DNA from 4 places in the Modestobacter lacusdianchii genome. Region 1 is predicted to be linked to each of the others. Evidence: riboswitches for the same ligand, from Rfam matches in the RefSeq annotation. Region 1 holds a riboswitch; each other region holds the start of a gene.
The links. Region 1 has a riboswitch for thiamine pyrophosphate ahead of ACJTNH_RS18670 (alcohol dehydrogenase catalytic domain-containing protein). Riboswitches for the same ligand answer to the same signal wherever they lie in the genome.
Positions count from the first base shown of each region.

Region 2: it holds a riboswitch for thiamine pyrophosphate, as region 1 does, so the genes downstream of both, ACJTNH_RS05095 (purine-cytosine permease family protein) here and ACJTNH_RS18670 (alcohol dehydrogenase catalytic domain-containing protein) in region 1, are expected to answer to the same signal.
Region 3: it holds a riboswitch for thiamine pyrophosphate, as region 1 does, so the genes downstream of both, ACJTNH_RS05070 (ECF transporter S component) here and ACJTNH_RS18670 (alcohol dehydrogenase catalytic domain-containing protein) in region 1, are expected to answer to the same signal.
Region 4: it holds a riboswitch for thiamine pyrophosphate, as region 1 does, so the genes downstream of both, thiM (hydroxyethylthiazole kinase) here and ACJTNH_RS18670 (alcohol dehydrogenase catalytic domain-containing protein) in region 1, are expected to answer to the same signal.

Region 1 is NZ_JBJJTJ010000036.1:13,491-20,454, forward strand. Features, by position in the region: gene ACJTNH_RS18645 (hypothetical protein) at 1-375, opposite strand, end outside; gene ACJTNH_RS18650 (iron-siderophore ABC transporter substrate-binding protein) at 436-1,461, opposite strand; gene ACJTNH_RS18655 (acetyl-CoA C-acetyltransferase) at 1,541-2,758, opposite strand; gene ACJTNH_RS18660 (SDR family NAD(P)-dependent oxidoreductase) at 2,863-3,648, opposite strand; gene ACJTNH_RS18665 (hypothetical protein) at 3,761-3,964, shown strand; TPP riboswitch at 3,969-4,077, shown strand; gene ACJTNH_RS18670 (alcohol dehydrogenase catalytic domain-containing protein) at 4,068-5,084, shown strand; gene ACJTNH_RS18675 (MFS transporter) at 5,119-6,363, shown strand; gene ACJTNH_RS18680 (response regulator) at 6,473-6,964, shown strand, end outside.
Region 2 is NZ_JBJJTJ010000005.1:78,735-85,698, forward strand. Features, by position in the region: gene ACJTNH_RS05075 (ABC transporter ATP-binding protein) at 1-54, shown strand, start outside; gene ACJTNH_RS05080 (energy-coupling factor transporter transmembrane component T family protein) at 51-818, shown strand; gene ACJTNH_RS05085 (TenA family protein) at 954-1,562, opposite strand; gene ACJTNH_RS05090 (thiaminase II/PqqC family protein) at 1,559-2,149, opposite strand; TPP riboswitch at 2,194-2,304, shown strand; gene ACJTNH_RS05095 (purine-cytosine permease family protein) at 2,295-3,635, shown strand; gene thiE (thiamine phosphate synthase) at 3,632-4,246, shown strand; gene ACJTNH_RS05105 (FAD-dependent oxidoreductase) at 4,243-4,911, shown strand; gene ACJTNH_RS05110 (FAD-dependent oxidoreductase) at 4,908-5,354, shown strand; gene thiS (sulfur carrier protein ThiS) at 5,351-5,557, shown strand; gene ACJTNH_RS05120 (thiazole synthase) at 5,693-6,481, shown strand; gene ACJTNH_RS05125 (thiamine phosphate synthase) at 6,478-6,964, shown strand, end outside.
Region 3 is NZ_JBJJTJ010000005.1:71,477-78,440, forward strand. Features, by position in the region: gene ACJTNH_RS05035 (Nramp family divalent metal transporter) at 1-168, shown strand, start outside; gene ACJTNH_RS05040 (hypothetical protein) at 193-891, shown strand; gene ACJTNH_RS05045 (dihydrofolate reductase family protein) at 986-1,540, shown strand; gene ACJTNH_RS05050 (hypothetical protein) at 1,588-2,004, opposite strand; gene ACJTNH_RS05055 (SDR family NAD(P)-dependent oxidoreductase) at 2,109-2,903, shown strand; gene ACJTNH_RS05060 (IS30 family transposase) at 2,951-4,147, shown strand; gene fabG (3-oxoacyl-ACP reductase FabG) at 4,246-5,001, opposite strand; TPP riboswitch at 5,110-5,212, shown strand; gene ACJTNH_RS05070 (ECF transporter S component) at 5,211-5,825, shown strand; gene ACJTNH_RS05075 (ABC transporter ATP-binding protein) at 5,825-6,964, shown strand, end outside.
Region 4 is NZ_JBJJTJ010000028.1:16,718-23,681, forward strand. Features, by position in the region: gene ACJTNH_RS17110 (DNA polymerase IV) at 1-347, shown strand, start outside; gene ACJTNH_RS17115 (hypothetical protein) at 410-1,042, shown strand; gene thiD (bifunctional hydroxymethylpyrimidine kinase/phosphomethylpyrimidine kinase) at 1,055-1,873, opposite strand; gene thiE (thiamine phosphate synthase) at 1,870-2,523, opposite strand; gene thiM (hydroxyethylthiazole kinase) at 2,520-3,314, opposite strand; TPP riboswitch at 3,307-3,400, opposite strand; gene ACJTNH_RS17135 (NfeD family protein) at 3,505-4,068, shown strand; gene ACJTNH_RS17140 (flotillin family protein) at 4,065-5,603, shown strand; gene ACJTNH_RS17145 (DUF222 domain-containing protein) at 5,684-6,964, shown strand, end outside.

The sequences.
Region 1 (6,964 bases):
CCCACCCCAGGCGGTGAGCAGCGCGCCGGCGACCAGGGCCAGCCACCGCAACGGCCGGTGGGGCCACCGCCGCACGGCCGGCCCGAGGGCGGCGCCCACCAGCTTGGCGACCACGACGACGACGCCCAGCAGCACGGCGGCCGCCGAGCGCTGCCGCGCCAGCTGCTCGACCGCGCCCCCCACGGTGTCCAGCAGGGCCGTGCCACCCGCCGTCCAGACGCACTGACCCCGGCAGAGGCAGTGCCGAGGACGGCGGCCGTCCAGGCGGCCGCCCGACCGGCCGCCTGCCACCGCGACGACCCGCCGGGGCGGGGAGGACGCGGACGCCGGCGAGCCACGAGCGGAGTGTGCCAGCGCCGCCCGGCTGCGAGGCACGTCCGCACCCCGGCACACCGCCCGGCGCGACGAGCCCCCCGCCGGGCAGTGCAGGTCAGCTCAGCCCAGCACCTCGGCGAGCTGCGGGGTGAAGCTGTCGAGCAGGTAGGGCAGGCTCAGCGCGCTGGCGAACTGGAGCGCGGCGTAGTCGTCGTCGGCGATGAAGAGCGACCGGCCCGCGGTGACGGTGGACAGGCCGGCGAGCACCGGGTCGCCCTCGATGCCGGCGCGCTCGGCCTCGGAGCCCACCTGGAAGACCAGCACGTCGGCGTCCAGCATCTGGGCCTGCTCGCGGCTGACCGTGCCGTAGAAGTCGCTCTGCGCCGCGGCGTCCAGCGCCGGGTCGACGATGAGGCCGAGGTCCAGGAAGAAGCGGGTGCGGGTGTCGTCGGAGGTGTGGAAGGGGTACTCGCCCTCGTACGCCGGGCCGGAGAGGGTGACCGTCTTCCCGGCGAACTCCGGGTGCGCGGCGGCGGCCTTCTCGACCTGGGCCTCGACGTCGGCGATCAGCTCCTCGGCGCGTTCGGGCTGCCCCAGCGCCTGCCCGGTGACCCGGGTCTGCTCCTGCCACGGGGTGCCGAACGCGATGTACTCCGCCGGCTGCACGACCACCGGGGCGATCTCCGACAGCGTGGCGTACTCGTCCTCGGTGAGGCCCGCGGTGACGGCCATGATCAGGTCGGGCTGCAGGGCGGCGATCTGCTCGGGGTCGACCTCGGCCCGGGGCAGGATCTCCGGGTCGGCGTCCCCGGCGGCCTCGTCGGCCCAGGGGAAGAAGACGTCGTCCTCGGGGCCGAAGGCGTACCGGACGGCGACGGGCACGACCCCGAACGCCAGGATCGCGTCCTGCTCGGTGTAGCCGAGTGAGACGACCCGCTCGGGCTCCTCGGGGATCTCGGTGGCCCCGTAGGCGTGCTCGATGGTGACCGGGAAGGTGGTCTCGGCGGCGGCGCCGGACGACGACGCGTCCGCGGAGGCGTCGTCGGAGCCGGGCGAGCAGCCGGTCAGGGCGGCCATCGCCACGGTGCCGAGGGCCAGGCTGGTGATCGAGGTGCGTCGCGCGATGGGCGAGCTGGTGCGGAACATGCGCACTTTCTACCTCAGGCAAGGCTTACCTAAGTAGCGGGTCCCGTCTCCGGCTCCGGACCAGCCCGACGAGGGCCGCTCAGACGACCCGCTCGAAGACCGCGGCCAGCCCCTGACCGCCACCGATGCACATCGTCTCCAGGCCGTACCGGGCCTCGCGCCGGCGCATCTCGTGGGCCAGGGTGGCCAGGATGCGTGCGCCGGTGGCGCCGACCGGATGGCCCAGCGAGATGCCCGAGCCGTTGACGTTGACCCGGTCGCGGTCGGCGCCGTCCAGGCCCCACTCCTGCAGGCAGGCCAGCACCTGGCTGGCGAAGGCCTCGTTGAGCTCGATGAGGTCCATGTCCGACAGCTTCAGGCCGGTCCTCTCCAGCACGGCGGCGGTGGCCGGCACCGGCCCCATGCCCATCGTCTCCGGCGGCACGCCGGCCACCGCCCAGCCGGCCAGGCGGACGAACGGCTCCCAGCCGCGGCGGTCGGCCTCGGCCCGGGTCGTGACGATGCACAGCGCGGCGCCGTCGTTCTGACCGGAGGCGTTCCCCGCGGTCACGGTGGCCTCGGGGTCGACCCGGCCCATCACCGGGCGGAGCTTCGCCAGGTCCTCCATCGTCGTGTCCGGGCGGGGGTGCTCGTCCTCGGTGACCAGGCGGGCCGCCGTCTTCCGGGTCGCCGGCACCTCGACCCCGACGATCTCGTCGGCGAACCGCCCCTCCCGGATCGCCGCCCCGGCGGCCTGCTGGGAGCGGAGTGCCCAGGCGTCCTGCTCGAGCCGGTCGATGCCGTGCTCGCGGCGCACGTTCTCCGCCGTCTCGAGCATGCCGCCGGGCACCGGGTGGTGGATGCCGCCGGCGGTCTCGCGGGCGCGGGCCAGCCGGTCGTGCAGCATCACGCCGTCGCCCTTGGCGCCGGTGCGCAGCCCCAGCGCGTAGTGCTCGACGTTGCTCATCGACTCCACGCCACCGGCGACCACGACCGTGCCCGAACCCGCCGCGACCTGCATCGCGGCGTAGATGACGGCCTGCAGGCCGGAGCCGCAGCGCCGGTCGATCTGCAGCCCGGGCACCCGCACGCCCAGCCCGGCGTCCAGCGCGGCGATCCGCCCGATCGCCGGGTTCTCCCCGCTCGGGCTGCAGTTGCCGAGGATGACGTCGTCGACCTCGCCCTCACCGAGGCCGGCGCGCTCGGCCAGGCTGCGCAGCGCGGAGGCGGCCAGCTCGTTGGCGGAGAGCCCGGCGAAGACCCCGCCGAAGCGGCCGACGGGGGTGCGGACCGGGGAGCAGATGACGACGTCGTCCATGCGCCCACTCTGCCAGCCCTCCCCCGGCCCGGCACGGCGTTCGGCAGGAACGCCGACGCCCCTCGCCCGGCGGACCGGGGAGGGGCGTCGTCGCAGGCGGGAGGTCAGTCGCGGGGCTTGGCCATCGCCTCGTGCGCGGAGCTCTTGAACGCGTCGGGCAGCACCTTGTTCGCCGCGCCCTGCACCTTGGTCATCAGCGAACCGGCGGTGAGCTTCTCCTCCCCGCTCATCATCGCCTCGAAGCCCTGGGCGGCGACCTGTGCCGGGTCGTCCTTGGGGCCCTTGCCCATGGCGGTGTCGTCGAGGTCGGCCCGGTTGAAGAAGTCGGTGTCGGTCGGGCCGGGCATCAGCGAGGTGACGGTGACCGCGGAGTCCTTGAGCTCCTGCTGCACCGCCTCGGTCAGCGACTGCACGAAGGACTTGGACGCGTTGTAGACGGGCTGGTAGGCGCCGGGCATCGTCGAGGCGATCGAGGAGGTCACCAGCACCCGGCCCTCGTTGCGGCCGGTCATCTCCACGAGGCAGAGCTTGAGCAACGCGGCGGTGGAGACCACGTTGAGCTGCATGATCTCCAGGTCGTCGGCCCAGTCGGTGTCGACGAAGGCGCCGCCGCGGCCCACGCCGGCGTTGAGCGCCGCGGCGTTCAGCGGCCGGCCGAGCCCCTGCACCCGGGTCCACAGCTGCTCGATGCCCTGGGGCGTGCGGAGGTCGGCCTGGACGGCGATCACCTCGGTGCCCTCGGCCCGCAGCCGCGCCGCGGCGGTGTCGATGGTCGGGTCCTCGGCGTCGATCACCAGGTCGAAGCCGTGCTGGGCGAACTGCTTGGCGAGCTCGAACCCGATCCCGCTGGAGGCGCCGGTGACGAGTGCGAGGGGCTTGGTGTCGGTCATGACCCGGCCGTACCCAGCCGTCCCGGTGTCGTCACGCGGATCGGCGGACTTCCGGGCCGGTCCCGACACCGGCCTCCCGGTCACCCGGACGTCGGGGGCCAGACTCGAGCACGTGACGGACGACGCGCTGATCTGCTCGGCCAAGGGCTGCCGGGCGCCGGCCACCTCCCGGTTGGTGTGGAACAACCCGAAGCTGCACACCCCGGACCGGGAGAAGGTCTGGACCGCCTGCGACGAGCACCGCGAGCAGCTCTCCCACCACCTGGCGATCCGGTCGTTCCTGCGCCGCGTCGAGCCCGTGGAGCAGGCCCGGTAGCTTCATCGGCGCACACGGGAGCCCGGGCGCGGGCTGAGAAGGCGGACGACCACCGCCGACCGTCCAACCTGATCCGGTTCATGCCGGCGGAGGGAGCTGCTCGATGCTCGCCGCACGTCTCCATGCCCCAGGCCGGCCGCTGGCCCTGGACGACGTCCCCGTCCCCAGCCCCGCGCCCGACGAGGTGCGGGTGCGGGTGCACGCCGCCGGTGTCTGCGGCACCGAACTGCACTTCACCGACGGGCTCTACGCGCCGTCCCGCACCCCGATGACGCTGGGCCACGAGGCCGCCGGCGTGGTCGAGGCCGTGGGCTCGGCGGTCACCGGCTGGGCCGAGGGCGATCGGGTCGCCGTCTACTACTACCTGTTCTGCGGCTCCTGCCGCTGGTGCCTGCGCGGCCGGCAGAACCTCTGCCTCACCCCGCGGGGCGTGCTGGCCTTCGCCGCGGACGGCGCCTTCGCCGAGCAGCTGGTCGTCCCGGCCCACTGCCTGGTCCGGCTGCCGGACGAGGTCTCCTTCGACGCTGCGGCCCCGCTCTGCTGTGCCGGCACCACCGCGGTGCACGCGCTGGCCGAGGCGGCGGTGGAGCCCGGCGAGGTCGTCCTGGTGCTGGGCAGCGGCGGTGTCGGGCTGGCCGCCGTGCAGGAGGCCCGGCGGCGTGGTGCCACCGTGATCGCGGTCAGCCGGGACGCCGCCCGGCGGGATGCTGCCCGTCGCTGCGGGGCCACTGCCGCGGTGCCACCGGGCGAGGCCGCCGACGCGGTCGCCCGGCTGTCGGGCGGGCAGGGCGCTGACGTGGTGGTCGAACTGGCCGGGGTGACCGCCACCCTCGAGCTGGCCACCGGCGTGCTGGGCCGGCGCGGCCGGCTGGTGCTGGTCGGCTACAGCGCCGACCAGCTCACCGTCAGCCCGCTGGCGCTGGTGGTCGCCGAGCAGCGGGTGCTGGCCAGCGTGGGCAACACGCTGGCCGAGCTGGAGCAGGCGGTGGGCCTGGCGGCAGCCGGTCAGCTGACCCCGCCGGTGGCCGCCACCCTGCCGCTGACCCAGGTCAACGAGGCCCTGGACCGGCTGCGGGCCGGCGAGGTGACCGGCCGGCTGGTGCTGCACCCCCAGGCCTGAGCCCGGCCGGGCGCCCGTGTGAGGATCGGCGCTCGTGCGACGACGCGGCAAGGACGCCCCCCTCCCCCGCGAGGTCGGCGTCCTCGCCATCGTCGCCTTCGTGGTCGCGCTCGGCTTCGGCGTCGTCGCCCCGGCCATCCCGCTGTTCGTCCGCGACTACGGCGTGGGCACCACCGCCGTCGGCTTCGCGGTCAGCGCCTTCGCCTTCTTCCGGTTCGTCTCGGCCTTCGGCGGTGGGTCGCTGGTGGAGCGGATCGGCGAGCGGGCGGTGCTCGCCGCCGGGCTGGCGATCGTCGCGGTGACCACCGGACTGGCCGGGCTGGCCGGCAACTTCCCGCTCTTCGTCACGCTGCGCGCCGCCGGTGGCATCGGCAGCGCTATGTTCACCGTCGCCGCGCTGTCGCTGCTGCTGCGCACCGCTCCCGCCCACCAGCGGGGCCGGGCAGCCGCCACCTACCAGGGCGGCTTCATCCTCGGTGGCATCGCCGGGCCCGCCGCCGGTGGCTTCCTGGCCGAGATCTCCCCGCGGGTGCCGTTCTTCGTCTACGCCGGGTTCCTGCTGGTGGCCGGCGCGGTCGCGCTGGTGCTGCTCCGGCCGGCCGCGCTCCCGCCCACCCCGGCCGCCACCGCACCGGGCGTCGACCAGGGCGGCGGGCCGGAGCCCTCCACCGCCGCCGTCCCGCCGCCCGGCACCGAGGCCGGCGGGCTGCGCCAGGCGCTGCGCTCCCGGGCCTACCTGGCGGCCCTGGTCGCCAACCTCGGCGTCGGGTGGGTGCTGTTCGGCGTGCGCAACTCGCTCGTGCCGCTGTACGTCACCGAGGAGCTGGGCAAGACCGTGGCCTGGGCCGGCGCCGGGCTGCTGGCCGGGTCGGTGGCCCAGGCGCTGGGCCTGCTGCGGGCCGGCCGGCTGTCGGACACCTGGGGACGGCGCCCGTCGCTGGTGCTCGGCACAGGTCTGGCCACCGCGTCGATCGCGGTGCTCGTGCTGCCGCCGTCCACCGCGGCGTTCCTGATCGCGATGGCCACCTTCGGGCTGGGCGCCTCGCTGCTGGCCAGCGTGCCCGCCGCGCTGGTCGGCGACGTGAGCCCGCGCCGTGGCGGCCGGATGGTCGCGGTGTTCCAGATGGTCGCCGACCTGGGTGCGGTCGTCGGGCCGCTGGTCGCCGGCTGGCTCACCGACGCCTTCTCCTTCCAGGTGGCGTTCGCGGTCAGCGCCGCCGTCCTCGGGCTCGGGTTGCTCGCCGCGCTGGCCATGCCGCGACAGGTCCGCCCGGTCTGACCGGTCGGCGGGACTTCCGCTGTTCACACATCCGGAGTTGGATGAGCGGGCCACCGGGGGCCCGCTCACCCGGGCGGACCACCCCGCGGCGGCGCTGACCGGAGGTGCTGTGCCTGCCCGACCCGTCCTGCTCACCGTCGACGACGACCGCGCCGTCAGCCGCGCCGTCGCCCGCGACCTCCGCCGCCGCTACGGCGAGGCGTTCCGGATCGTCCGGGCGGAGAGCGGCCCCGACGCGCTGGCGGTGCTGCGCGAGCTGACCGCGCGCGGCGAGACCACCGCCCTGCTGCTGGCCGACCACCGGATGCCCGGCATGACCGGGGTGGAGTTCCTGGAGCAGGCGATGGACCTGGCACCCACCGCCAAGCGGGTGCTGCTCACCGCCTACGCCGACACCGACGCCGCCATCCGGGCGATCAACGACGTCGACCTCGACCACTATCTGCTCAAGCCCTGGGACCCGCCGGAGGAGAAGCTCTACCCGGTCCTGGACGACCTGCTCGACCAGTGGAAGCGCACCGCCCGGCAGCCCTTCGACGGGCTCACCCTGCTCGGCCACCAGTGGTCGGCGGAGACCCAGGAGCTCAAGGAGTTCCTGGCC
Region 2 (6,964 bases), on a different contig from region 1:
GTCACCGCGCTCGCCGACGACGTGCTGACCCTCGGCGCCCCGGTGCCCGCATGAGCGTCCCGCTCGCCCTGGGGCCGGCCCGCCCGGTGCCGCTGTCGGCGGTGAACCCGGTGGCCCAGCTGACCGCGATCGTGGTCGTCACCGCCGTCCTGCTGGTCAGCGGTGACCTGGTGACGCCGGCCGTGCTGCTGGCCGTGGAGCTGGCGCTGCTGCCCGCCGCCGGGCTGACCCGGCCGGGCGACGTGCTGCGCCGCACCTGGCCGTTGCTGCTCAGCGCGGCCGGGGTGGCCTGGGTGAACGTCGCCTTCGGCTCCCTGGACGGCGCGGAGGCCTGGCTGAGCGGGGCGACCTGGGCGCTGCGGGTGGTGGCGCTCGCGCTGCCCGGCATCCTGCTGGTCGCCTCCACCGACCCGGTGCGGCTGGCCGACGCGCTGACCCTGCACTGGCGGGTGTCCACCCGGTTCGCCTACGGGGCGCTGGCCGCGCTGCGGCTGGTGCCGCTGCTGGCCGCGGAGTGGGAGACCATCCGGCTGGCCCGCCGGGCCCGCGGGGTCGACGGCGGCCGCAACCCGGGAGCGCACGTGCGGCTGCTGGCCAGCACCGCGTTCGGCCTGCTGGTCGGGGCGATCCGGCGGGGCAGCCGGCTGGCCACCGCGATGGACGCCCGCGGCTTCGACTCCGGCATCGCCCGCACCAACGCCCGCGGCTCGCGGCTGCGCCCGCTGGACGCCTGGGTGGTGGTCGCCGCCGTGGCCGTCTGCGCGGTCGCGGTCACCGCCAGCGTGCTCACCGGCGCCTGGTCCCCCGCCCTGTCCTGACGGGCCGGGTCGACGCCGACCGGCGGCGCTGGTCCGCGCGTCCCCCGCCCGGCCATGTCGGCCGACATGGCCGTCGAACGGGTCCGACGGGTGGCCATGTCGGCCGACATGGCCGCCACGGCGGCGAGCCGGAGGTCAGAGGGCGGCGTCGAAGAACGCCACCTCCAGCTGCATCGCGCGGCGGTAGGCGTGCCGCACCGGGCGGGTGTCGGGGGCGGTGGCGTCCAGCAGCCGCTCCAGGGTGACCGCGAGGTCCTCGAAGCCCGGGTCGGCGTACGTGGTGATCCACTCGGTGTAGGGGGTGGCCGCCGTGCCGGCCAGCGACTGCCCGAGGTGGGCGTAGAGCCGCATGCACGGTGTCATCGCCGCGCAGGTCAGGCCCACCCCGCCCAGCGAGGCGGTGGCCAGCAGGAAGTCGGTGTAGGCCGAGGTCGCCGGCAGCGGCGCGACGGCGGTCAGGTCGATGCCCCAGCGGGCCGCGTAGGAGCCGTGCAGCCGCAGCTCCTCGCGCACCCCGGCGAGCAGGTCGGCGAAGGTGTCCAGCGCGGCCCGGTCCGGGCTGTGCGCCACCCCGAGCGCGTAGCCGCGGGCGAAGGACTCCAGGAAGAACGCGTCCTGGGCGACGTAGCCGGCGAACCGCTCGGTCGGCAGCGTGCCGTCGGCGATGCCCTGCACGAACGGGTGCGCCAGGGCCGCGGCGGCCAGGTCGGCGTTCTCCGCCCAGAGGTCGGCGGCGAGGCTCACGCGTCCACCGCCATCTGCCAGAACGCCGTCTCGGCGGCGACGACCTCGAGGAAGAGCGCGTCGTCCGCGCCACCGGCCGCGTCGGCCGCCTCCTCCAGGCCGGTGACGTAGCCGGCGAAGGCCGGCACGGTCCAGTGCTCGACGAACTCCCGGTAGGCCGGGGCGCCGGGGGCGGCGGCCGACCAGGCGTCGAGGTAGGTGCGCTCGATCGTCCACAGCGCGGTCAGCGCGGTGGGCACGCCGGCGCCGTCCAGCCGGTCCAGCAGCTCGGCGTAGGCGGCGGTGGCCGGCAGCGCCGGGGCGGTGAGGTCGAGCCCGCGGGCGGCGGCCTGCTGCTCGAACCAGGCCAGCTCCTCGACCAGCGCTCCGGCGCCGCCGGCCAGCACGGCCTGGGCCGGGCGCGGTGCCCGGGCCAGCAGCCGGGCCTGGAAGCGCAGCAGGTCGGCGACGAAGCGGGCGTCCTGCACCAGCCAGGTGTCGAACGCGGCCGGCGGCAGCGACCCGTCGCGCACCGCCTGCAGGAAGGGGTGCGCGGTGGCCCCGCGCCAGGCATCGGGATGACGTCGGAGCAGTTCGGCGACCGGCACGGCGCGGACTCTACGAGGTGGCTAGGGTGGCGCACGTCGTGGCCGATGCCACGTGCGGGAGCTCGGAGAACCGGGCTGAGAGGGCGGCTGACCTGCCGCCGACCGCTGGAACCTGACCGGGTAATGCCGGCGTAGGGAGCTGTCGATGAGCACGTCCGACGTCATCCGCCCGTCCGCCACCGCGGAGGCACCGCTCACCCTGGGCGAGCCACCCGCCCGCACCCTGGGCTTCCGGGACGCCCTGGGCCTGTGGGGCAACCTGGGCATCAGCCTGCTGCTGCCGGTGGCCGCCGTCTTCGTCGTCCTGCCCGACCGGCCGCTGGCGGTGACCCTCGGCGCCGTCGTCGTCGGTGCGGTGATCGGCGCGCTGCTGCTCGGCGGCGCCGCCGGCATCGGGGCCCGGGAGGGCGTGCCGGCGATGGTGCTGCTGCGCGGCCTGCTCGGCCGGCACGCCTCCTGGCTGCCCACCGCGCTGAACCTGGTGCAGTGCATCGGCTGGGCGACCTTCGAGATCGTGATCATCGCCGAGGCCGCCTCGCGGGTGCTCGACGCGCCGCGCTGGCCGTTCGTGCTGCTGGCCGGTGTGCTGGCCACCGCGATGGCGCTGCGCCCGCTCGGCGTCGTCCGGGTGCTGTCCCGGTACGCGGTGTGGGCGGCGCTGGCCGCGATCGTCTACCTGTACGTGGAGGTGCTCCGCGAGCCGCTGCCGGAGCTCACCACCGGCAACGCCACCTCGTTCTGGACGGCGACCGACATCGTCATCGCCCTGCCGATCTCCTGGTTCCCGCTGGCCGCCGACTACACCCGGCACGTGCGCAGCGGCCGGTCCGCCGCAACCGGCGCGGCGCTGGGCTACGGCCTGGCCACGGTGGCGATGTTCACCCTCGGCGTGCTGGCGCTGGCCGCCTACGGCAGCGCCGGCCTGGACGTCGTCGACGCGCTGCTGGCCGTGCCGCTGGGCGCGCTGGCCGTGCTGGTGCTGGTGGTCGTCGAGCTGGACGAGGCCTTCGCCAACCTCTACTCGACCGCCGTCTCGGCGCAGAACGTCGTCGCCCGGATCGACCGGCGGGTCGCCGCGGTCGTCGTCGGCACCGTCGCCACGCTGCTGGCGCTCAGCTTCGACATCGCCGCCTACGAGCCGTTCCTCTTCCTGATCGGCGCGGTCTTCGTGCCGCTGATCGGGGTCCTCCTGGTCGCCTACGCGCTGCGCACCCGGGCCTGGGACACCTCCGACACCGCGCCCGCCCGGCTGTCGCTGCTGCTCCCGTGGCTCGCCGGGTTCGTCGCCTACCAGCTGACCCTGCCGACGTACTTCGGCGGCCCGGGCGCCGGCTGGACCGCCTGGTGGACCCAGCGCCAGCTCGACCTGGGCATCGACCCGGCCAACGGCTGGTCGGCCTCGCTGGTGAGCCTCGCCGTCGCGGCGGTGCTGACCATGCTGCTGGTGCTGCCCGCCCGGCTGCGGGTCCGGCGGACGGCGGCGTGAGGCCCCTCGGCGGGCTGCACGTGCTCACGGACGCCGCCGGCGGGCCGCGCGCGCTGGCCGCCGTGGCCGCGGCGGTGGCCGCCGGTGCGCCGGTGGTGCAGGTGCGGGCCAAGGGCTGCACCGACCGGGTGCTGCACGACTTCGCCCGCGCGGTGGTCGAGATCTGCCGGCCGGCGGGCGTCACCTGCCTGGTCAACGACCGGGTGGACGTCGCCCTGGCGGTGGGCGCCGACGGCACGCACCTCGGTGAGCACGACCTGCCGCTGGCCGCCGCCCGGCGGGTCGCCGGCCCCGGGCACCTGCTCGGCGGCACCGCCCGCGACCCGGAGCGGGCCCGGTTGCTGGTCGCCGAGGGCGCGGACTACCTCGGCGTCGGCCCGGCGTTCGCCACCACCACCAAGACCGGGCTGCCCGACCCGATCGGGCCGGCCGGGGTGGCCGCGGTGGCGGCGGCGGTGCCGGTGCCGGTGGTCGCCATCGGCGGGGTCACCGCCGCGCGGGTCGGCGAGCTGCTGGCCGCCGGGGCCGCCGGCGTCGCGGTGGTCGGTGCGGTCTCCACCGCCGCAGACCCCGGTGCGGCGACCGGTGAGCTGCTGCGGGCGCTGCGATGACCGACGTGGCGGTGGCCGGGGGTGGCCTGATCGGGCTGGCGGTCGCGTGGCGGGCGGCGCAGCGGGGGATGTCGGTCACCGTGGTCGACGACGCCCCGGGCACCGGCGCCTCCGAGGCCGCCGCCGGGATGCTCGCGCCGGTCACCGAGGCCGCCTACGGCGAGGAGGCGCTGCTGCGGCTGTGCCTGGCGTCGGTGCAGCGCTGGCCGGCCTTCGCCGCCGAGCTGGAGGCCGCGAGCGGGACGCCGGTCGGGCTGCGCACCGCCGGCACCCTGGTGGTCGGCTTCGACGCCGACGACGTCGCCGCCCTGGGCGCGCTGCACGCCTACCAGTGCGAACTCGGGCTCACCGCCGAGCGGCTGACCCCCTCGGCCACCCGCCGCCGGGAACCAGCGCTCACCCCGCGGCTGCGCGGCGGGCTGGCCGTGGACGGTGACCACTCGGTCGACGGCCGGGCACTGCACCGCGCGCTGCTGGCCGCCGCGCAGGCCGCCGGCGTGCGGGTGGTGCCCCAGCGGGTCGCCGAGCTGCTGGTCGAGGGCGGCCGGGCCGCGGGTCTGCGGCTCGCCGACGGCTCGGTCGTGGCCGCGGACGCCGTCGTCCTGGCCCTGGGGCGCGCAGCGGTGGGCTGCCGGGCGTGCCGCCGCTGCCGGTCCGCCCGGTGAAGGGGCAGGTCCTGCGGCTGGCCGGCGCGGCTGGGCTGCTCGGTGGCACGGTGCGCGCGCTGGTCCGCGGCAGGCACGTCTACCTGGTGCCCTACGGCGAGGGCCGGCTGGTGGTCGGCGCGACCACCGAGGACCGCGGCTTCGACGCCACCGTCACCGCCGGCGGCGTGCACGACCTGCTGCACGACGCGATGGAGGTCGTGCCCGGGGTCAGCGAGCTGGAGCTGGTCGAGACCCTGGCCCGCTGGCGCCCCGGCACCCCGGACAACGCCCCGCTGCTCGGGCCCGGCGGCCTGCCCGGGCTGGTGCTGGCCACCGGCCACCACCGCAACGGCGTGCTGCTCACCCCGGTCACCGGTGACGTCGTCGCCGGACTGCTGGCCGACGGCGCGCTGCCCGAGCTCGCCGCCCCGTTCACCGCCGAGAGGTTCACCCACCGATGACCGTCCCGATCACCGTCAACGGAACCCCCGCCGACTTCCCGGCCGGCACCACCGTCGCCGGGCTGGTCGCCGAGCGCAGCGGCGGGCACGACCGGGTCGCGGTCGCCCGCAACGGCGACGTCGTCCCGCGCAGCAGCTGGGCCACCACCGAGCTCTCCCCCGGCGACCGCCTCGAGGTGCTCGCCCCGACCGCAGGAGGCTGAATGTCGAAGGACCCCCTTGCCCCCCTCGAAGGACCTCGTCCGCCTCATCCCTCACAAGCTCGGGACGAAGCCTCACGGGCTCGCGGCGGGCCCCTGCACGGGGGCCTGCAGGAGAGCGGGCCCCTGCAGGACGGCCTGCATCAAGAGGAGGCGACCGACCCGTTCACCATCGCCGGGCAGCCCTTCACCTCGCGCCTGGTGCTCGGCACCGGCGGCCTGCCCAGCCTCGAGGTGCTGGAGCGGGTGGTCCGGGCCTCGGGCAGCCAGCTGGTCACCGTCGCCCTGCGCCGGGTGGAGGCGGTGCCCGGCGGGTCGATGCTCGAGGTGCTGGAGCGCTGCGGCGTCCGGCTGCTGCCCAACACCGCCGGGTGCCGGACCGCCCGGGAGGCGGTGCTCGCCGCCCGGCTGGGCCGGGAGGCCTTCGGCACCGACTGGGTGAAGCTGGAGGTCATCGGCGACGAGGTGACACTGCTGCCGGACGCCGTCGAGCTGGTGGACGCCGCCGAGCAGCTGGTCGCCGAGGGGTTCACCGTGCTGCCGTACACCACCGACGACCCGGTGCTCGGCCGGCGGCTGGCCGACATCGGGTGCGCCGCGGTGATGCCGCTGGGCTCGCCGATCGGCAGCGGGCTGGGCATCCGCAACCCGCACTCGATCGCGCTGCTGCGCGAGGCGGTCGACGTGCCGGTGGTGCTCGACGCCGGCATCGGCACCGCCTCCGACGCCGCGCTGGCGATGGAGCTGGGCTGTGACGCGGTGCTGCTGGCCTCGGCGGTGACCCGCGCCCGCGACCCCGAGCGGATGGCGCTGGCCATGCGGCAGGCGGTGGAGGGCGGGCGGCTGGCCCATGGCGCCGGGCGGATCCCGCGCCGCTGGCACGCCCAGGCCTCCACCGCGATGCAGGGGCGCCCGGAGCTGGGATGACCCTGCCGCGGCTGCTGGTGCTCACCGACCGCACCCGGTGCCGGGGCAGCCTGGTCGACACCGTGGCCGCCGCGGTCGTCGCCGGCGCCCGGGCGGTGGTGCTGCGGGAGAAGGACCTGCCCGGGCCCGAGCGCGACGCCCTGGCCGACCGGCTGCGGGCCCTGCTCGACCCGGTCGGCGGGGTGCTGGTGCGCGCCGGGAGCGGCGCCGCCGACGCCGTCCACCTGGCCGCGCACGACCCGTTCCCCGCGCCGCGTCCCCGGCTGGTCGGCCGGTCCTGCCACTCCGCGGCAGAGCTGACCCGGGCGCGCGCCGAGGGCTGCGACTGGGCCTTCCTGTCCCCGGTGTTCCCGACGCCCTCCAAGCCCGGGTACGGCCCAGCGCTGGGCCCGGCCGGGCTGGCCGCGCTCGCGCCGCTGGGCCCACCGGTGTACGCCCTCGGCGGGATCGGCCCCGAGGAGGTCGCCGGCTGCCTGGCCGCCG
Region 3 (6,964 bases), on a different contig from region 1:
TGCTTCGGCATCCCGTTCGCGCTGGTGCCGCTGCTCTGGCTGACCTCCCGGAAGGACCTGATGGGCGGCTGGGTCAACCGCCGGGTCACCACGCTCGCCGGGTCGGTCGTCGCCGCGCTGATCATCAGCCTGAACGGCTACCTGCTGGTGAGCACCTTCCTCGGCTGACCCCCGGCCGGGCAGGATGCCGGCATGCACCCGAAGGAGCCGGTCGACTGGGCGCCGGGGCTGGCCATCCTGGGCGACGTGAGCCCGGCGGCGTGGATCGAGGCCGCGCTGCGGCCGTCGTCCGCGCCCTGGACGGTGACCTCCCTCGTCCCGCCGGTCTTCGAGGCGTACGCCCGGGTGCTGCCGCCCAGCTACGAGGACCAGGACGCCGAGCCGCGGCACCGGTGGCCGGAGATCGCCGCCGCCACCGGGGTTCCCCTGACCGCCGAGACCCGCTTCGACGACCTGGTGGCCGGCTCCGACCGTTGGGGCCGACCGTGCGACGGCGGCCTGGACGCCCGGGAGACCGCGGCCCTCGCCCGCGTGCTCGGCGCGTCCACCGGGACGCCGGCGGATGCGTACTTCTGCCTCTGGGAGGGCTTCGGACTCGAGGAGACGGAGGCCTGGGCCGACCGGCCGATGCGCGTGGAGATCCCGCACCGGGCGTTCCACCTGCTCACCGGCCCGGTCGCCGCCGCGCCGGTGCTGCCCGCCGAGGTGCCGTGGCGGTGCGCGAGCCTGTGGTGGCCGGCGGACCGGGCCTGGCTGGTCGCCACCGAGATCGACGGCTACCTCACCTACGTCGGTGGCAGCCGTGCCGCGATCGACGCCGTCCTGGCCGACCCGGACCTCGACGCGGTGGCCGTGACCCCCTCGACCCCACTGGACCCCAGCTACGGCTGAGCACCGGCCCACCGATGAGGAACGGCGCCGGACGCCGTCCCAGGTACGACACCACCGCCGCCGGCACCGCCGGCCGACGCACGAGGAGCACCCCATGGGCGCGATCAAGGTCCACGAGTTCACCACCGTCGACGGGGTGGTCGACGCCCCGATGTGGACGATGGACTACGGCTTCCCCGACGACCTGGCCGCCTCCATCGGCTCGCTGACCGGCTCGTCGACCGGCATCCTGCTCGGCCGCCAGACCTTCGAGATGTTCGCCCCGGCCTGGTCGACCCGCACGGTGGAGGACGACGAGGGCGCCCCGTTCTTCAACGACACCCGCAAGTACGTGGTCAGCTCGACGATGACCGACGCCGAGTCGGTCTGGCGGAACTCGACGGTGGTCGGCGGGTACTCGGCCGACCGGATCCGGGCGCTGAAGGACGAGGTGGACGGCGACCTCTACGTCAGCGGCAGCGCCACGCTGGTGCGCGCGATGCTCGCCGACGGGCTGGTCGACGAGCTGCACCTCTACGTCTACCCGCTCGCCGTGGGCACCGGCATCCGCCTCTTCCCCGAGGGCACGTCCCAGCCACTGGCCCTGCTCGGCGCGGAGACCCTCTCCAAGGGGGTCGCCCACCTCACCTACGGCCCGCCCCTCACCTGACCCCCGCCCGGTGGGGCCCAAAGTCCCGACTTTGGCCCCCTCCGGGCTCAGGGCGGTGGGGCCTCGCCGACCTCGGCGAACAGCGGGACGGCGCTGAGTCCCGCCACCGCCTGCTCGGCACCACCGGCCGGGTCGGCGACCGCGGGCGGCACCAGCACCTCGACGCCGTCACCCTCCGGCCGGGCGTTCGCGGTGGCGATGACGCCCGGGTGCTCCCGGAGCAGCCGCTGCGCCTCCGCCCGCAGGTCACCGGGGCGGAAGGCGGTCTGCTGCACCGTCACCTCGCAGCCGGGGTCGGCCAGCACGGCCTGCACCGGCGCCGGCAGCTCGCCGTACCAGCGCACGGTGAGCCGCTTCCGGTCGAGGCTGATCCCGGGGGTGCCGAAGTCCGGCGAGTCCCCGGCCGCCGCGCTCAGCCGCTCGAGCAGGTCGTAGATCGCGGTCGGGCCACCCGGGTAGGCCACAAACTCACCGTGCCCCAGCCGCGGCGCCGGCCCGGCGGACGGTTTCCTCGACCCCTTCGACCCACTGCGCGCTGCCATGCCCGCCATCATCCAGGCTGTCGGGCATGGAGATCTCCGGAGCACGGATCTGGGTCACCGGCGCCTCGACCGGCATCGGCGCGGCGCTGGCCAGGGAACTGGCCGACCGCGGGGCCCGGGTGGCGATCAGCGCCCGCAACACCGAGCAGCTCGCCGAGGTCGCCGGAGGCCGGATGGTCGTCGTCCCGGTCGACGTCACCGACCGGGCGGCCACCGTGGCGGCCGGCGAGCGGGTGCGACAGGCGCTGGGCGGGCTGGACGTCGCGGTGCTGAACGCCGGCACCTGGTCGTCGTTCCACGTGGAACCGTGGGACTCGCAGCTGTTCGCCGACCACCTGCAGGTCAACGTGATGGGCGCGGTGCACACCATGGAGGCCGTCGTCCCGCAGATGCTGGCCGCGGGGCGGGGCCGGGTCGTCGGGGTGGCCTCGGTCGCCGGGTACCGCGGCCTGCCTGGTTCGGAGGCCTACAACGCGGGCAAGGCGGCGCTGATCAGCCTGCTGGAGAGCCTGCGCGGGTCACTGGCCCCGCGGGGCGTCGTCGTCCAGACCGTCAACCCGGGGTTCGTGACCACCCGGATGACCGACCGCAACCGGTTCCCGATGCCGTTCAAGGTCGAAGCCGACGTCGCCGCGCGCACCATCGCCGACGGCATCGCCAGGGACAAGGCCGAGGTCGTCTTCCCGGTGCCGATGATGGTCGCGATGAAGCTGGCCCGGCTGCTCCCGGTGCGGGTGTGGACCCGGCTCACCGCCGAGCTCGCCCGCCGCGGCGTGACCAAGAGGCCCGACGACGAGCCACCGCCGTCCGTCCAGCATTGATCAGGTGACCCGGTGTCAGGGGGTCGTTGCATCACCCCAGCTGAGGGGTGGCATGGGTGGCTGTGACACGGGCGAATGAGCGGGTGTTCTGGGCGGGGATCGCGCAGGGGCTGCCGACGGCGGCAGCCGCTGCGCGGGCCTGGGTCAGTGGGCAGCGCGGTCGGCGGTGGTTCCGGGAAGCTGGTGGCGTGCCACCGCTGGATGTCCATGAGCCCTCGGGCCGGTTCCTGTCCCTGAGCGAGCGGGAGGAGATCGCCGTCGGGCTGGCCGCTGGCCAGTCCGCGCGCCAAATCGCCGCCCGGCTGGGGCGAGCCTCGACCACGGTCAGCCGCGAGCTGGCGCTGTGGGAGCAAGCCCACCCGGGGCGGCCCTACCGGGCGGTGCCGGCCCAGACCGACGCCGAGGCCCGCGGAGCCCGACCCAAGCCCTTCAAGCTGGCCCACGAGCCGCTGCGGGAGCGGGTGCAGGCCGATCTGGAACGCAGGTACTCACCGCGGCAGATCGCGATGCGCCTGGCCATCGAGTTCCCCGACGAACCGGCGATGCGCCCCTCGCACGAGGCCATCTACCAGGCCCTCTACATCCAGGGCCGGGGGCTGCTGCGCCGGGAGCTTGCTACCTGCCTGCGTACCGGGCGGGCGATCCGCCGGCCCCGACACCGCGTGGATGGACGCTCCGATCCAGACCGCCGCATCCCGGGGAAGATCATGATCAGTGAGCGGCCCGCCGAGGTCGACGACCGAGCAGTGCCCGGGCACTGGGAAGGCGACCTGATCGCCGGAGCGGCCAACAAGTCCTACATCGGCACCTTGGTCGAGCGCACCACCCGCTTCTGCCTGCTGCTGCACCTACCCGGCCGCAAGGTCGACCCACTGGCCCTGCAAGAAGCCATCGTGACCGCCATCGGGCAGCTCCCCAAGCACCTGCGCCTGTCCCTGACCTGGGACCAGGGCCTGGAGATGCGCCGGCACGCCGAGATCACCCTCGCCGCCGACCTGCCCATCTACTTCTGCGACCCGCACTCACCCTGGCAACGCGGCAGCAACGAGAACACCAACGGACTGCTCCGCCAGTACTTCCCCAAAGGCACCGACCTCTCGGTGCACACCCCCACCGACCTGGCGGTGGTCGCCGCCGAACTCAACGGACGACCCCGCCAGACCCTCGGCTGGAGAACCCCCGCCGAAGCACTCAACGACCTACTCTCACCACCTCAACCAACCGGTGATGCAACGACCACCTGAACCCACCTGACCTGATCAATGACTGTCCCCCTGCACCAACGCTGGTGCAGGGGGACAGTTGGTGATCAGGGGACCTGATCAGTGCTGGGGGCCCGACGTCAGTCGCGGGGGCCGCCGGCGACGTAGATGACCTGGCCGGAGACGAAGCCGGCGCCCTCGCTGCACAGGAACGACGCGGTGTGCGCGATGTCCTCGGGCTGGCCGACCCGGGCGACCGGGATCTGCTTGGCGGCCATCTCCTTGAACTGCTCGAACGGCACGCCCACCCGCTCGGCGGTCTGCGCGGTCATCTCGGTCTCGATGAAGCCGGGGGCGATCGCGTTGGCGGTCACGTTGTACCGGCCCAGCTCGATGGCGAGGGTCTTGGTGAAGCCCTGCATGCCGGCCTTGGCCGCGGAGTAGTTGACCTGGCCGCGGTTGCCCAGCGCCGAGACGCTGGAGAGGTTCACGATCCGGCCGAACTCGGCCTCGACCATGTGCTTCTGCGCGGCCTTGCTCATCAGGAACGCACCCCGCAGGTGCACGCCCATGACGGCGTCCCAGTCGTCGACGCTCATCTTGAACAGCAGGTTGTCCCGGGTGATGCCGGCGTTGTTGACCAGCACCGTCGGGGCGCCCAGCTCGGCGGCGACCCGCTCGACCGCGGCGTTCACCGACGCCTCGTCGGCGACGTTGGCACCGACGGCGAGCGCCTCGCCACCGGCCTTCTGGATCTCCTCGACCGTGCCCGCGCAGGCGCCCTCGTCCAGGTCCAGGACGGCGACGGCCATCCCGTCCTGGGCGAACCGCCGTGCGATGGCCGCGCCGATCCCGCGCGCCGCTCCCGTGATGATCGCCGTCCGCTGCTGTGCCACTGCGTCTCCTCGTCGAGTCGTCAGCGGGCCACCGGCCCGCCGTGCTGCCGTCCTGCCTATCACCAGCCCACCGTGGCCGCGCACCCGACCGGGCTAGGCTTGCCCGCACACACACGACAGGGGAGCGCCTCGGCGCTGAGAGTGCGGGCAACCGCAGACCCTCGAACCTGATCCGGGTCATGCCGGCGCAGGGAGTCTGGAGGAGCACCATGGCCGAACAGGCCGTCCGTCCGTCCGATGCTGCCCAGGGTGAGCCGCGCCGCGGCTGGCGCACCGTCGACATCGTCGTCACCGCCGTGCTGGGCGTCGCGTTCGGCGTCGTCTTCTGGGCCTGGGGCCTGCTGTGGGCCGCCACCGGCCCGGCCTTCGGCGCCTTCCCGCCGGGTCAGGCCTTCATGTACGGCGTCTGGCTGCTGCCCGCCGTCCTCGCCCCGCTGGTCGTGCGCAAGCCCGGTGCCGCGCTGTTCGCCGAGCTGATCGCCGGCATCGTCTCCGCGCTGCTGGGATCGGCCTGGGGCTCGCTGGTGATCGTCTACGGCCTGCTGCAGGGCCTGGCCGGTGAGCTGGGCTTCGCCGCCTTCGGCTGGCGCCGGTACAGCTGGCCGCAGGCGCTGCTGGCCGCCGCGCTCGCCGGGGCCACCGCAGCGGGGCTGGACCTCTACAACTACTACCCGGACTGGACGCCGGGCTGGATGACCACCTACACCGCGCTCATCGTGGTGAGCACCGTGGTCATCGCCGGGCTCGGCGGCATGGCGCTCACCCGGGCGCTGGCCGCCAGCGGCGCGCTGTCGTCGTTCGCCTCCGGCCGGACCCGGGTCTGATGAAGGACCCCGTCCCTCCCCACGACGCGCTCCGCGCGCCGCGGGTCCCTGGGACGGGGCCGAACGAGCACGGCGGGGTCGGGCCGGCCGCCGTCCGGATCGACGGGTTCGGCTTCCGGCACGCCAGCCGGCGCGCCTGGGCGGTGCGGGACGTCGACCTGCGGGTGGAGCCCGGGCAGCGGGTGCTGCTGACCGGCGCGTCCGGGGCGGGCAAGTCGACGCTGCTGCGCGCACTCGGCGGGCTGCTGGACCCGGAGTCCGGCGACGTCGCCGGTGAGCTGACCGTGGACGGCGCCGTGCCCGACCGGCGGCGCCGGCCGGTCGGGGTGGTGTTCCAGGACCCGGACTCCCAGCTGGTGATGACCCGCGCCGGGGACGACGTGGCCTTCGGCCTGGAGAACACCGGGACGCCGCCGCCGCTGATCTGGCCCGCGGTCGACACCGCCCTGGACGCCGTCGGCTTCGGCCTCGGCCGCGAACAGGCCACCGCGGCGCTGTCCGGCGGGCAGAAGCAGCGGCTGGTGCTGGCCGGCGCGCTGGCGCCCCGGCCGGGTCTGCTGCTGCTCGACGAGCCGACCGCGCAGCTCGACCCGGACGGCGCGGCGCTGGTGCGGGCGGCCGTGACCCGGGCGGTGGCCGACCGGTCGGCGACGCTGGTGGTGGTCGACCACGACGTCGAGGCGTGGCTGCCGCTGGTCGACCGGGTGGTGGAGCTGCTGCCCGGCTGTGGCGCGGTGGAGCACCCGCCCGGTTGGCGACCGGCGCCGCTGCAGCTGCCGGCGCGGCAGGTGCACTCCCCCGGCGAGCTGCTGCTGGCCACCGAGGCGGCGGGCTTCACGCACCGGGGCAGCACGCGACCCGCGCTGGCGGCGACCGACGTCGTCCTGCCGGCCGGCCGCACGCTGGCGGTGACCGGACCGAACGGCACCGGCAAGTCGACGCTGGCGCTGCTGCTGGCCGGGCTGCGGGCGCCCAGCACCGGCCGGGTCGTCGCCTCCCCCGCGCTGACCGCCGGGCTGCGCCGTCCGGTCCTGCCCCCGCACCGCTGGCCGGCGGCGGAGCTGGCGAACCGGATCGGCACGGTGTTCCAGCAGCCCGAGCACCAGTTCCTCACCGGGCGGGTGCGCGACGAGCTGTCG
Region 4 (6,964 bases), on a different contig from region 1:
CGTACGCCCAGGGCGACCTGTTCGCCGAGGTGCTGAGTCCCGTCGAGGGCACCGCCGTCGAGGACGCCGCGGTGGAGGACGCCGCCGGGGGCGGGGCCCCGACCGGGGAGCCGGCGGTCGAGCCGGTGCCGGGCGACCCGGCGCCGGGGCCGGCGGTGGTGGCCTGGTACCCCGGGCAGGACGTCGTCCACCCCGACCTCGGCGCGGGCTGGGTGTGGGGCAGTGGCCTGAACCGGGTGACCGTGCGGTTCGAGGGCCCGCGGACGGCGCCGGGCCCGGTGCGCACCCTGGCCGCCGACGACCCGGCGCTGCAGCCGGCCGACCCGCCGGACTGGACCACCCCCTGATCGGGTGGGGCAGCCCCTTCGGGGCATGCGCCGGGGCCGGTGATCACGACAGACTTCCCGGCGTGCCCCTGGACCGCGAGAACACCCCGGACGACGACGCCCCCGTCGACCCGGCCACCGGGCATGCGCTGACCGAGCGGGCGTTCCGGGCGGCAGCCGGTCGCGGCGACCAGCAGGCGGCGCTGGAGCTCGCCGTGCTGCTGCGCGAGGCGGGCCGGCAGCTGGAGGCCTGGCACTGGGCCCAGCTCGCCGCCGACGCCGGCTCCCGGCCCGCGGCCACCACCCTCGCCTGCTGGCGCTGGGAGGAGAGCCGCGACCCGGCGCTGGAGCCGCAGCTGCGGGCCGGCGCCGAGCACTCCGAGGTCGCCCGCGCCGCGCTCGCCGACCTGCTGCGCAGCACCCGCCGGGTCGAGGAGGCGCGCACCGTGCTCGAGCGCGGCGCCGCCCGTGGTGAGGTGGCCGCCTGGCTGCCGCTGGGCAACCTGTACCGCGACGAGCTGGACGACGTCGTCGCCGCCGAGGCCGCCTACCGGGCCGGCATCGAGGGCGGCGACCTGCACTCCCACCACAACCTCGGCGTGCTGCTGCTCGGCGCCGGCGACGTCGAGACCGCGATCGAGCACTTCTCCATCGCCGCCGCCGGAGGCGACGAGCTGGCCGCGCTGGTGCTGCGCGAGGTCCTCGAGGAGGGCTGAGCCCTCAGGCCGTCACCAGCGGCCGGCGAAGTGGTGCACCGGGCCGTGCCCGGAGCCGACCCCCAGCTCGCCGCCGGCCCGCAGCGCCGCCTGCAGGTAGTCGCGGGCACCCTCGACCAGCGGCGCCCAGCCCGGCTCGTCGCCGGCCAGCCGCGCGCGGGCGGCGAGTGCGGCCAGCGCGGAGGACAACGTGCAGCCGGTGCCGTGCGTCGCCGTCGTCGCCACCCGGGGGCGGCGGGTCTCCAGCACCCCGGTCGCGGTGACCAGCACGTCGACGGAGTCGTCGCCGCCCAGGTGCCCGCCCTTGAGCAGCACGGCGGCCGGCCCCAGCGCCAGCAGCGCGGTCGCCTGCGGGGCGAGCTCGTCGACCGTGGTCGCCGGCGCGACGTCGAGCAGCGCCGCGGCCTCGGGCACGTTCGGGGTGAGCAGGTCGGTCACCGGCAGCAGGTCGGTGCGGACGGCGTCCACCGCGTCCTGCGAGATCAGCCGGTCGCCGCTGGTGGCCACCATCACCGGGTCGCACACCACCGGCCCGGCCGGACGGCCGGCCAGCAGCGCGGCGACCTCGCGCACCACCTCGGCGGTGCCCAGCATCCCCAGCTTGGTGGCGTGCACGGTCACGTCGGCCAGCAGCGTGCGCACCTGCTCGGCCACGAACCCGGCCGGGACGCCGTGCACCCCGGTGACGCCGCGGGTGTTCTGCGCGGTCAGCGCGGTGAGCACCGCGGTGCCGTAGGCGCCCAGCGCGCTGAAGGTCTTCAGGTCGGCCTGGATGCCGGCGCCGCCGCTGGGGTCGCTGCCGGCGATGGTCAGCGCCACGGCCGCGGTCACGCCGGCACCCCGCTCAGCGCGGTGCGCAGCGCCCGGGCCGCAGCCGTCGGGTCGGCCGAGGTGCAGATGTCGGAGACGACGCAGATGCCGTCGACCCCGGTCGCGGCGACCGCGGCGGCGGTGTCCGCGGAGATGCCGCCGATCGCGACCGAGGTCAGCCCGCCGGCCCGCGCCCGGGCGGCCAGCTCCCGGGCGCCGTCGAGCCCCAGCGCCGCACCGGCGTCGGGCTTGGTGGGGGTCGACCAGACCGGGCTGAGCCCGACCAGGTCGACCGTGCCGGCGGGGAGGGCCAGCACGTCGTCCAGCTCGGCCGCGCTGCCCACCGAGACGCCGACCAGCGCGTCGGGCCCGAGCAGCGTGCGCGCCTCGGCGGGCGGCAGGTCGTCGGCGCCCACGTGCACCCCGTCGGCACCGGTGAGCACCGCGATGTCGACGGCGTCGTTCACGATCAGCGCGACCGCCGGCGGCAGCACCACCTGCACCGCGCGGACCAGCGCGAGCAGCTCCCGGTGGCTGGCGGTCTTGTCCCGCACCTGGACGGCGGTGACCCCGCCGGCGACCGCGGCGGTCACCACCTCGGGCACCGACCGCGGGGCGCAGAGCACCGTGTCGGTGACCAGGTAGAGCGTCGGGTCGAAGCCGGCCCTCATGAGCCGCGTACGTCGGCGGCGGCGAGGGCGTCGCCGTCCACGGCGTCCAGCGCATCGAGCCAGAGCGGGGCGAAGGTGCCCGGCCCGGCGGCCCGCGCGGCGGCGGCCTCGGCGGCCAGCGCCACGTGCGCGTGGGCGGCCACCGTGGCGGTCATCAGGTCGCCGGCGGTGGCGACGTAGGCCGCGACCACGCCGCCCAGCGCGCAGCCGGCGCCGGTGGTGCGGGTCAGCAGCGGTGACCCACCGCCCACCCGGACCACCCGCTCGCCGTCGGTGACCACGTCGACCGGCCCGCTGACCGCGACGATGCCCAGCGTCCGGCGGGCCAGCTCCTGGGCCGCCTCCAGCGCCGCCTCCGGGGAGTCGGTGCTCTCCACGCCGCGACCGCCCTTCCCGGCGCCGGCCAGGGCCAGCACCTCCGAGGCGTTGCCCCGGACGACGGTGGGCCGCAGCTCGACCAGGTCGGCGGCGAGCTCGGTGCGGAAGGTGAGCCCACCGACCGCCACCGGGTCGAGCACCCAGGGGCGGCCGGCCTCACCGGCGGCGCGGGCGGCCAGCCGCATCGCCTCGGCCGTGCGCTGGTGCACCGTGCCCACGTTGACCAGGACGGCGGAGGCGACGGCGGCGAACTCGCCGGCCTCGGCGGGCTCGTCGACCATCGCCGGGGCCGCGCCGATGGCCAGCAGGGCGTTGGCGGTGATCGTCTGCACGACCGTGTTGGTGAGGCAGTGCACCAGGGGTGCGGAGTCGCGCAGCGCCGTGGCGGCGGCGCGCAGAGCGGTGGCGTCCACGCCGTGACATCCCTTCGCCAGTGCGAACTGGAGCAGGTTCGACGGGTGTGTTCTCAGTCCCGGGCGGGACACCCCGTGTCAGGCCCGGACGCTAGCACCGCGCCCGGCCGGCCGCGGCCGGTGCGCTCGCTCGGCTTGATCACGAGCCGCTGACCTGCGACTCTGTGCGCCGGACCCAGGAGGAGGGCACGTGGACCCCATCGCCGTGGCCTTCCTCGTCGTCGGCGGGCTGGGCCTGCTCGTGCTCGTCGTCGCACTGCTGGCCGGCGAGCTCGGGGAGATCGGCCCGATCGACGCCGACGGCCCCTTCTCCCTCCCCGCGATCGCCGCGTTCCTCGGCGGGATCGGCTTCGGTGGTGCCGCGGCCACCGCGCTGCTGCCCGCCCTGCCCGGCGCCGCCACCGTGCTGCTGGCCCTGCTCGCCGGGCTGGTGGTGGCGCTCCCGCTGGCCGCCGGCGCCGTCCGGCTGTCGGCGCTGCTGCGCGACATGCCCACCGAGCCGACGCTCACCGCCGACCGGCTGCTCGGTGCCCAGGGGGTCGTCGTCTCCCGGGTGCCCGCCGGCGGGCTCGGCGAGGTGCGGCTCGGTGTGGCCGGCCAGCAGCTCAAGTACCACGCGCGCAGCGACGTGCCGCTGCCCGCGGGCACCCCGGTCTACGTCGTCGACACCCTCACGGAGACCTCCGTGCAGGTCGCCTCCACCGCACCGGAGCCGACCGACCTCTTCCCAGACCCCGGAGGAACCCAGCCGTGACCCTGCTCATCGCCATCGGCGGCATCGCCGTCCTCGTGCTGCTGCTCGTGCTCCTGGTGCTCTCCCGGATCAAGGTCGCCGGGCCGAACCAGGCCTTCCTGGTGACCGGCCGGCAGGGCCGCTCGGTCACCGGCACCGACGGCGCGGTCAGCCGCGACATGTCCGGGCAGAAGGTGGTGATGGGGGCCAGCGTCTTCGTGCTCCCGGTGGTGCAGAAGCTGCACTCGATCGACCTGTCCAGCCGGCGCATCCCGGTCGGCATCCGCGGCGCGGTGAGCCTGCAGGGCGTCAAGTGCGACCTCGAGGGCGTCGCCATCGTCAAGGTCGGCGGCAACGAGGGCGCGATCCGCGCCGCGGCGCAGCGGTTCCTCGCCCAGCAGGAGGGCATCGACACCTTCACCTCCGAGGTGCTGGCCGGTGCGCTGCGGTCGATCGTCGGCCGGCTGACCATCGAGGAGATCATCCGCGACCGGGCCGCGTTCGCCTCCGCCGTCGCCGAGGAGGCGGAGTCCTCGCTCACCGGTCAGGGGCTGGTGCTGGACACCTTCCAGCTGCAGGACATCCAGGCCGAGGGCAGCTACCTGGCCGACCTGGGCCGCCCGGAGGCCGCCCGGGTGCTCAAGGAGGCGTCGATCGCCGAGGCGCGCGCCCGGCAGGCCGCCCAGCAGGAGCAGCTGCTCGCCGACGAGGCGATCGCGGTGGCCCAGCGGCAGCTGCAGCTCAAGCAGGCCGAGATCGACGCGGAGATCGACGCCGCCAAGGCCCGCGCCGCCGCCGCCGGGCCGCTCGCCCAGGCCGCGCAGGACCAGGAGGTGCTGACCGCGCAGGAGAAGGTCGCCGAGCGGACGGCGGCGCTGACCCAGGCGCAGCTGGACACCAAGGTGCGCCGTCCGGCCGACGCCGAGCGGTACCGGGTGGAGCAGGAGGCCGAGGGCCGGAAGAACTCCGCGATCCTCACCGCAGAGGCGCAGCGGCAGGCGACCATCGCCGCCGCCCAGGCCGCTGCCGAGCAGGCCCGGCTGTCCGGTGAGGGCGAGCGGGCCCGCCGCTCGGCGCTGGCCGAGGCCGAGGCGATCGAGGGCGCCAAGCGGGGTGAGGCGGAGAAGCAGCGCCGGCAGGCGATCGCCGACGCGGTCGAGCGGGAGGGCGCAGCGGAGGCCGCCGCGATCCTGGCCCGCGGCAAGGCCGAGGCCGAGTCGATGGACGCCCGGTCCGAGGCGTTCGCCAACTACGGCGAGGCGGCGATCCTCGACCTGCTGGTCAAGGTGCTCCCCGAGGTGGTGGCGGCGGCCTCGGCCCCGCTGTCGGCGGTGGAGAAGATGACCGTCATCTCCGCCGACGGCGCCGGTTCGCTCGGCCGCTCGGTGGCGGCGAACGTGGCCCAGGGCCTGCAGCTGTCCGGTGACCTCACCGGCCTGGACGTCGCCGCGCTGCTCAAGCGGCTGGGCAACGGAGCCGCGGGGAGCGTGGGCGAGGCGGCGCCGGTCACGCGTGTCCCGCTCGACGGCAACGGCACCGCACCGGCGCGCGACTGACGAACCGCAGGCGTTCCCGCGGGAACGCCTGCTGGTCGCTGAGCTGCGGTTCTGTCATACCCCGAGAGCAGCATCGCGGCATGGGTGCACTCGTGGCGGTGGGCGGCGCGTCGGTGGGCGACTCGGCGCTGGGTGGCGAGCCGGGCGAGCGGTCGGTGGCGGAGCTGGCCCGGGAGATCAGGTCCGGCGCGGTGCGCCTGGCAGCGGCGACGGCTGCCTGGCTGCGGCTGGTGGCGGAGTTCGACGCCCGTGAGGGCTGGGGCGAGGTCGGCGTCCGGAGCTGCGCGCACTGGCTGGCCTGGCAGTGCGGGATGGGTCCGGGCGCCGCGCGGGAGCACGTCCGGGTCGCCCGAGCGCTGGGCTCGCTGCCGGTGACGGCGGAGGCGTTCGCCGCCGGCCGGCTGTCGTACTCGAAGGTGCGGGCGATCAGCCGGGTGGCCGACCCCGCCACCGAGGTCGAGCTGGTCGAGCTGGCGCGGCACGCCACGGCCTCCCAGGTGGAGCGAGTGGTGCGGGCCTGGCGCCGGTCGGACGCCGTCGACGAGGGCCGAGTCTCGGAGAAGCGGTCCTTCCAGTGGCACTGGGACGCCGACGGGATGCTGGTGTTGCAGGTCCGGATGGACGGAGAGTCGGGTGCGGCCCTGCTGGCGGCGGTCGAGTCGCTGGTGGAACGGGACACCCGCCGGGAGCGCGCGGCAGCGACCGGGGCGATGGCCACCGGAGAGACGGCGGCCAGGGAGACGGCGGCCACCGAGTGCCCTGCCGACCCCGGGGCGTTCCCTCGGGAACGGGCCAGTGCCCGCCGCTGCCGGGCGCTGGCCCAGCTGGCCGAGGTCGCCGCCGACACCGGCCGGCGAGCGGGCGACCCACCTCGCCGGGAGGTGGTCGTACACGTGGACGCCGACGTGCTGGCCGATGACGCCGCCGCGGGTCGGGCCCACCTGGAGGGTGGGCCGGCACTGACCCCGGCGCAGGTCCGGCGGATGGCGTGCGAGGCGTCGCTGAGCGTCATCGTCGAGCGGCACGGTCAGCCGCTGGCGCTGGGACGCCGTCGACGGCTGGCGACCCGGGCCCAGCGGCGGGCCCTGCTGGCCCGCGACGGCGGCTGCGCGCGACCGGGCTGCACGGAGACCCGGATCGAACGGCTGCACGCCCACCACCTCAGGCCGTGGCGGCTGGGTGGCCGCACCGACGTGTCGGCGATGGTCCTGCTGTGCGACGTCGACCACGGTCTCGTGCACGACGAGGGCATCGTCCTGCGCCTCCGGGGCCCGCAGCTGGTGGCCCACGACCGGGCCGGACAGCAGATCTGGGGCCCGCCCGACCCGGCCTTCGCCGCAGCTCCGGTCATCTCTCCCGCA